Regions from separate parts of the Halobacillus sp. H74 genome, predicted to be linked through region 2. Evidence: predicted binding sites of a transcription regulator. Region 2 holds the regulator's gene; the other holds the start of a gene.
What was found. The regulator CtsR, encoded in region 2, represses protease genes until heat stress. The targets are predictions, from matches to a motif close to ATGGTCAATAAAGGTCAAACA.
Positions count from the first base shown of each region.

Region 1 (3,421 bases), on a different contig from region 2:
AAAGAAAGGTTATATAACTTACTTGAAAGAAGCAGACAAGATTACAGAATTAATCAGCAATATCGGTGCGCATCAGGCACTGTTCAAATTTGAGGACGTCCGCATTGTAAGGGATATGCGCAATTCTGTTAATCGTTTGGTGAATTGTGAAACTGCTAATTTAAATAAGACAATCGGGGCTGCTTTCCGGCAAGTGGAGAACATCAAATTCATAAAGCGAACTGTCGGTCTGGAGGCTTTACCTGATAAACTTCAAGAAATAGCCGCGCTAAGGTTACAGCATCAGGAAGTTTCTTTGAAAGAACTTGGTGAGTTTGTTTCTGGAGGCACGATCAGTAAATCCGGCATCAACCATCGCTTAAGGAAGATTGATGAGTTTGCTGATAAAGTGAGAAGAGGCGAAGTGATAGAAAACACAAGAAATTAATGTTTCTTTCACTGATTCATGCTATAATTAACTACAATTATAAACGCTTTCATTGTTAGAAAGCGTTCTTTTCCTTGTAAGATTGAATCCGCTTTCAAAAAACGATAGATATAGCTAGAGAGGAGAATGACTGGTGATTGAAAGTACTGTAAAAATTGAGTTGGAAACAGGGCTACAAGCAAGACCTGCTGCGCAGTTTGTGCAAGAGGCGAATAAATTCGCGGCAGACATATTCATTGAAAAAGAAGAAAAGCGAGTGAATGCTAAAAGTATTATGGGGCTGATGAGCCTGGCTGTTGGTACAGATGAGGATATCAAACTGATTGCAGACGGTTCAGATGAGGAAGAAGCCATTCGTGTTTTGTCTGCTTTCGTGCAGGAAACTTAACGTTATGTATGTGAACTAATGAACGTTCTCGATTAAGGGAACGTTCTCATAAGAGAGAAAAACCGCTGTGAATAATCACAGCGGTTTTCTGTAGTATTGCTAAAGAGATGTAGGAATTACATCTTATTTATCAGATGTTTTCTCCATAACTTTATCGATCAAGCCATAGTCTACTGCTTCGTGAGCTGACATGAAGTTGTCACGATCAGTATCGCGCTCAATGACTTCCATCGGTTGACCAGTACGCTCAGCAAGAATCTTGTTCAGTTTCTCGCGCATTTTGATAATTCTTTTAGCATGAATTTCAATATCTGAAGCCTGACCTTGAGTACCGCCCAGTGGTTGGTGAATCATTACTTCACTGTTTGGAAGAGCATAACGTTTTCCGGGTTCTCCGGCGTTAAGCAAGAATGCACCCATGGAAGCTGCCATACCTGTACAGATAGTAGATACGTTGGGTTTTATGAATTGCATTGTATCATAGATGGCCATACCAGCAGTTATGGATCCACCTGGTGAGTTGATATATAATGAGATATCTTTATCTGGGTCGTCAGCTGCCAGGAAAAGCAATTGAGCGACAACAGAGTTGGAGATGTTATCATCGATTGGGCTTCCGAGCATAATAATCCGATCTTTAAGTAAGCGGGAATAAATGTCGTAAGCGCGCTCTCCGCGATTCGTTTGTTCAATAACTGTAGGGACTAAATTCATTTTAAGTTCCTCCTTATCATCAAATTAATATGATGGAATACATTTATCATACAATTAAGGTCAATGAAGGTCAAACAAAAACATTCGACCTTTTTTTCTACTTAATTAGGAATTAAAAAAGAGCAAATCTTGGGTCTATCTCGATATGTAAACTCTAGTGATGTTCCAGTGATTTTTCTTTTGTTAAGATTCCTTCTAACATCATACCCTAATATTTTTCAGATAAACGTGTAACGTGTTTTATAGCTATATGAAGTGAACAGGAATTTTCAAGACCGCTCAATATATATGCTTTCATTAATATAGAAGAGCCCCCTTGAATTCATATAAAAACGAACTTAATAAAAGGGTTGCGTTTTTCAATGAATCTAATTATAATATTAAATGCATGTCACTTTTGCGCCCGTAGCTCAGTTGGATAGAGCGGTAGATTCCGGTTCTACGTCAGTCGGAGGTTCGAATCCTCTCGGGCGCGCTGAACATTGTCGAAAAAGGTCTTCTTTTATAGGAAGACCTTTTTTTATGTCGAAATTCACATTATATTTTTTCAGTATAATATAAGTGGAAAAAGCAGTTGCATAAATGTTATCTAGAAATACATTACGCAAGTATCACACATAAATTACACTAAGATGTCTTTTTCTTTTGTTATCTCGATGTAGTTTCTAATACCCTTTACTTATGTTATTATTATTTTATGTAATAAAAGACTTTTCGCTTTGAACAGAAAAGGGGTATTTATGACAAACCTAATCCGTTACAAACTGTTGTCAACTGAGGAAATTTCTGAAGACAGACGGATCCACGTGTTCGACATGCAGCAACAACAAAAATTGTCATTTAATTATGAATCGTTGAAGAGAACACCTGAGAACTATGCATGCGGAGAGTTAGCGGATTTCTTACAAAAAAGAAAACTGAAAATTGATAATGGTTTTTATGATGATAAAGGACATGCCTCCTAGAGCGTGTCCTTTTTTTGTTCAATCATTTATAATAGGACTGGATTAGTATAGCGTAGCATCAGTTACACGAGCCCCCTCATCGCGGATTGATTATTTATGGTGGTTCGGGGGAAGGTACCGTATAACAAAGTCCTCTCTTCGGCAAAAGAAGCTCTACTAAAGGATTACCAGAATGGTTGATGATTACGTGTCTAATTGTAATGATTATTAACTTGAATTTAACACAGTGATGGAAAAGACCATTTCTCGAGATTTAACACCGGACTTTTTCTTCTCATGAACTCTCCAGAAATATCGGAACCGATTTCCCGAATACGTACGTGACGTTCAACAGCGGGTTTAACAGATTAATAAGAACAGCTTAATGGAGTGATTGTTGTGTCAGAAGTTATCTTGTATACCAGAAATAAATGCCCTCTGTGCGAAGAGGTAAGGAACCTTATTTCCTTATTCAATGTGGATGTTATCGAAATCGACATTGAAACAGATCCCGTTCTCCTGGAGAATTACATGTTTGAGGTACCTGTCTTAAAGATTGGCAATTATGAATTGGATTATAGGTCTATCGACTACTTTGAGCTGGAAAAGCGTTTACAATAAAAAACGTAATGGTTTCCGCTTGCGTGTAGAGACCCCCACTGTTAATATAAAAATTGAAATGAGATATTTTTTTGCTCCGAGCGGGACATAATATGACTAGCTGGGACGTAATACATCCCAGGTGGAACCATTTCAAAAAGGAGCTTTTCCATGAGAGCGTTCATCGACTTACAAAAAAAATTATTCCCCGATGTCTTGGACGTTATTCAACGGCGTTATCTGCTGCTGTATTACATTCAGATTATGCAGCCTGTAGGGCGTAGAGCTCTGGCAGAGAACGTTGAATTAGCGGAGCGCACCGTCCGTAGCGAGGTTGATTTTTTGAAT
Region 1 is NZ_JBQQCI010000004.1:453,882-457,302, forward strand. Features, by position in the region: gene whiA (DNA-binding protein WhiA) at 1-427, shown strand, start outside; gene ACTWPX_RS11475 (HPr family phosphocarrier protein) at 561-815, shown strand; gene clpP (ATP-dependent Clp endopeptidase proteolytic subunit ClpP) at 939-1,529, opposite strand; tRNA gene ACTWPX_RS11485 (tRNA-Arg) at 1,929-2,004, shown strand; gene ACTWPX_RS11490 (hypothetical protein) at 2,270-2,494, shown strand; gene ACTWPX_RS11495 (glutaredoxin family protein) at 2,873-3,094, shown strand; gene ACTWPX_RS11500 (sugar-binding transcriptional regulator) at 3,245-3,421, shown strand, end outside.
Region 1: clpP (ATP-dependent Clp endopeptidase proteolytic subunit ClpP) is a predicted target of CtsR. The motif match lies at 1,586-1,606, and genes of this name have one in related genera.

Region 2 (3,421 bases):
CAAAATGTGCTCTGTACCAATATTGTTATGTCCTAAACGTACCGCTTCTTCTTGAGCTAGCGCCAATACTTTTTGTGCTCTTTCTGTAAATCGCCCAAACATCATGGACTTTCCCTCCTAACAATTATTCTTCACTCTCTAATTGAAGTCGTTCTCTGATTAAAGAAGCTCTTCGTATATCCCTTTCCTCAGGGTTTAGCGTAGCTTCAGCATATTGTTGTAAAAACCCAGGCTGAGTCAAAACCATCAATTCATTTAAAATAGTGCGTGGAATATGGTCTATGAAACCTAAATCAATTCCTAAGCGTAAGTCAGATAGACATTTAGCTGCCTCCTTAGACTCTATGATTCGACTATTCTTCAAAACACCATAGGAACGAAAAATACGGTCTTCCAATTGAATGCCGGATCCCCTCATAAGAGCATCCCTTGCACGCCGCTCCTGGTCAATCAGTTGTTTGACGACACTGTGCAAATCTTCTACGATATCCTCTTCTGATTTACCTAAAGTGATTTGATTCGAAATTTGAAAAATATTCCCGACTGCTTCACTACCTTCTCCATAAATGCCCCTTACCACTAATCCAAGTTGATTGATGGCTGGAGTCATACGATTGATTTGCTGGGTCATGGATAAAGCAGGGAGATGCATCATCACCGAAGCTCTCATCCCCGTACCCACATTTGTAGGGCATGAAGTCAAGTAACCGCGCTTTTCATCAAACGCGTAATCAATTTTATCTTCAAGCCAATCATCAAGTTGAGAGGCCTGCTCTAATGCTTGATCCAACTGAAAGCCTGGGAAATATAACTGTATGCGAATATGGTCTTCTTCATTAATCATTATAGAAACTTGTTCATTTTGAGAAATAAGTGTTGCCGATTTATCCGATTTTTCAGCAAGGTGAGGACTAATCAAATGTTTCTCAACAAGAACTCTTTTTTCAATTGGTTGTAATGCTTTCATTTGGACCATTTCAAAATCTTTATAATCTCTAAAGGATTGCTTCTTGAATTCTTGACTGAAGAAATCTAACACCTTATCTAACGAACCCTCAGAAGCTATGATCGGGAAAGGATATTGTGAGAAGTTACGAGCAAGACGTATGCGGCTGCTCATGACAATATCGCTATCTGGACCCTCTTGTTTCATCCAAGGACTGATCGCCTCATTCATAAATTGCTGTAAAGACACTACTCATCACCATCCTCCCCTTTATGAAGCTGGCCCTCCAGAAATCTGATCTTATCTCTAACTTTCGCTGCCTCTTCGAATTCTTCCTGCTCAATTAATTGTCGAAGATTTAATTTATATTCTTCCACTTCTTTTCTCAGATGCAGATTGCCGCCTTCACGTTTAGGAATCTTACCATCATGGCTTGTGTTTCCGCTATGAACTCGCCTCAATATCGGATTCAATCGTTCATCAAACGTTTGGTAACATTCCGCACAACCGAATTTACCGATGCGTGCGAATTCTTCATAGGTCAGACCACAACTCGAGCATTTCAATTGTGTTTTTTTCGGGTATGCTTGCGAACTTTTATCTTTCAAGGGGGAAGGCGCTTCAGAATGAAAAAGACCTGAAAGGAGGTCATTCAAAGTAAAGTTCTCTTCTCCATAGTTCATGTACCCATTTTCCTTCGCACACTTTTCACACACATGGACTTCTGACTTTTGACCATTGACCACTTGAGTCAAATGTACTGTCGCTTGACGCTGGTGGCATTCCTGGCACTCCATATGAACCTCTCCCTTCCCTCTCAACATTTATATTTAAGGGTGAACAACATTGCGGTCATAATCCGCGTCCTCACTTCATCTCTTAACGGTAAAGGAAATGCAAGTACATCACGGTCAATGACACTTTCCATAAGCTTACCTTCCCGTGCTGTAATGATTTCATAGTCCACAAGTCTTGCCAAAATATCTATAGCCTTAGTTTGAGAGACACGAGGGTGGATCAACTCCATCACTTCTGAAATCATGTCTGAATCCTTACGATGCTGGACGCGGCTGATGCGGATATATCCGCCTCCTCCACGCTTACTTTCCACTATATAACCTTTTTCCACAGTAAACCGTGTTTTAATCACATAATTGATTTGAGACGGTACACATTGAAACCGCTCTGCAATTTCACTACGTTTGATTTCTACCGCCTGATGATTTTCATCTAAAATACCTTTTAAATAATCTTCTATGATGTCTGATATATTCCGCATTGTCCCTCCCCCTCTTTTGACTTTGACTATCTTTGACTTTAATTTTATTATACTCATTTATTTTTGTCACGCAACTAAATTGTTTATGAAGTTCATATCTTATATGTTTCCCCTTTTCATTATGAAATAAAACAAAAAAACTGCACAGTTTCACTGTGCAGTTAGGAACGATGGCCAAATTGCTGGACACCCTCTATATCGATCAATTGCTCTAAAAGTGCTGTACGATCAAAATCCTGATGTTTATCCAGCTCTATTACAATCTTCTTTTTCTCAGTATCCAATGCGACAATATCAAATTTTCTAACATGCAAACCAAAACGGTCAAATACCGCCAGAACGATATTAATCTGGAGATCTTTATCGATTGTAAAATGGAAAACATTCTTTCGGTTACCATTGAATTTTTCCTTTTCTACCTTGTTCAGGAATACCAGACTTAATAAAACTAAAATTGTTGTCACAGTTGCTACATCATACATACCGGCTCCTACCACCAAACCGATCCCCGCTACTGTCCATATAGAAGCAGCTGTCGTAAGACCCCGGATTGTCATTCCATTCACGATAATTGTTCCGGCTCCAAGAAAACCGATTCCACTGATAACATAAGAAGGTATACGTGCAGGATCAAAGCGCACTTGATCATATTCGTCTATAAATTCCTCAAAGCCGTAAAGAGAGAGCAGCATCATTAAACATGCTCCTACACCTACGAGAATATGCGTTCTAAAACCTGCAGAGTGATTCTTCACTTCTCTTTCAAAACCGATAAGACCTGATAAAATCAATGCAAAAAAAAGCCTGAATATGAATAATAGAATATCTTCATGGAAGAAATAAGTCCAATCCATATGTGCCCCTCCTTTCTTAATACATATGTCTAAACATCCAGATATAGAAAAAACCAGAAGGATTAACTTCTGGTTTCTTTCATATGACGTGGCGGCGTCCTACTCTCACGGGGATCGACCCGACTACCATCGGCGCTGAAGAGCTTAACTGCTGTGTTCGGCATGGGAACAGGTGTGACCTCTTCGCCTTCACCACCACGTCAATATAAAGTTTGAGGTGAACCCTCAAAACTGGATAAGGAAACAACATCATCGAACGTACCATCGACTTTTCACGAACGAAATATCTATAGATAAGTCATCGATCCATTAGTATCCGTCAGCTCCACGTGTCACCACGCT
Region 2 is NZ_JBQQCI010000013.1:33-3,453, reverse strand. Features, by position in the region: gene clpC (ATP-dependent protease ATP-binding subunit ClpC) at 1-105, opposite strand, end outside; gene ACTWPX_RS20005 (protein arginine kinase) at 125-1,195, opposite strand; gene ACTWPX_RS20000 (UvrB/UvrC motif-containing protein) at 1,195-1,743, opposite strand; gene ACTWPX_RS19995 (CtsR family transcriptional regulator) at 1,764-2,225, opposite strand; gene ACTWPX_RS19990 (MgtC/SapB family protein) at 2,387-3,079, opposite strand; rRNA gene rrf (5S ribosomal RNA) at 3,166-3,279, opposite strand; partial or broken rRNA gene ACTWPX_RS19980 (23S ribosomal RNA) at 3,369-3,421, opposite strand, start outside.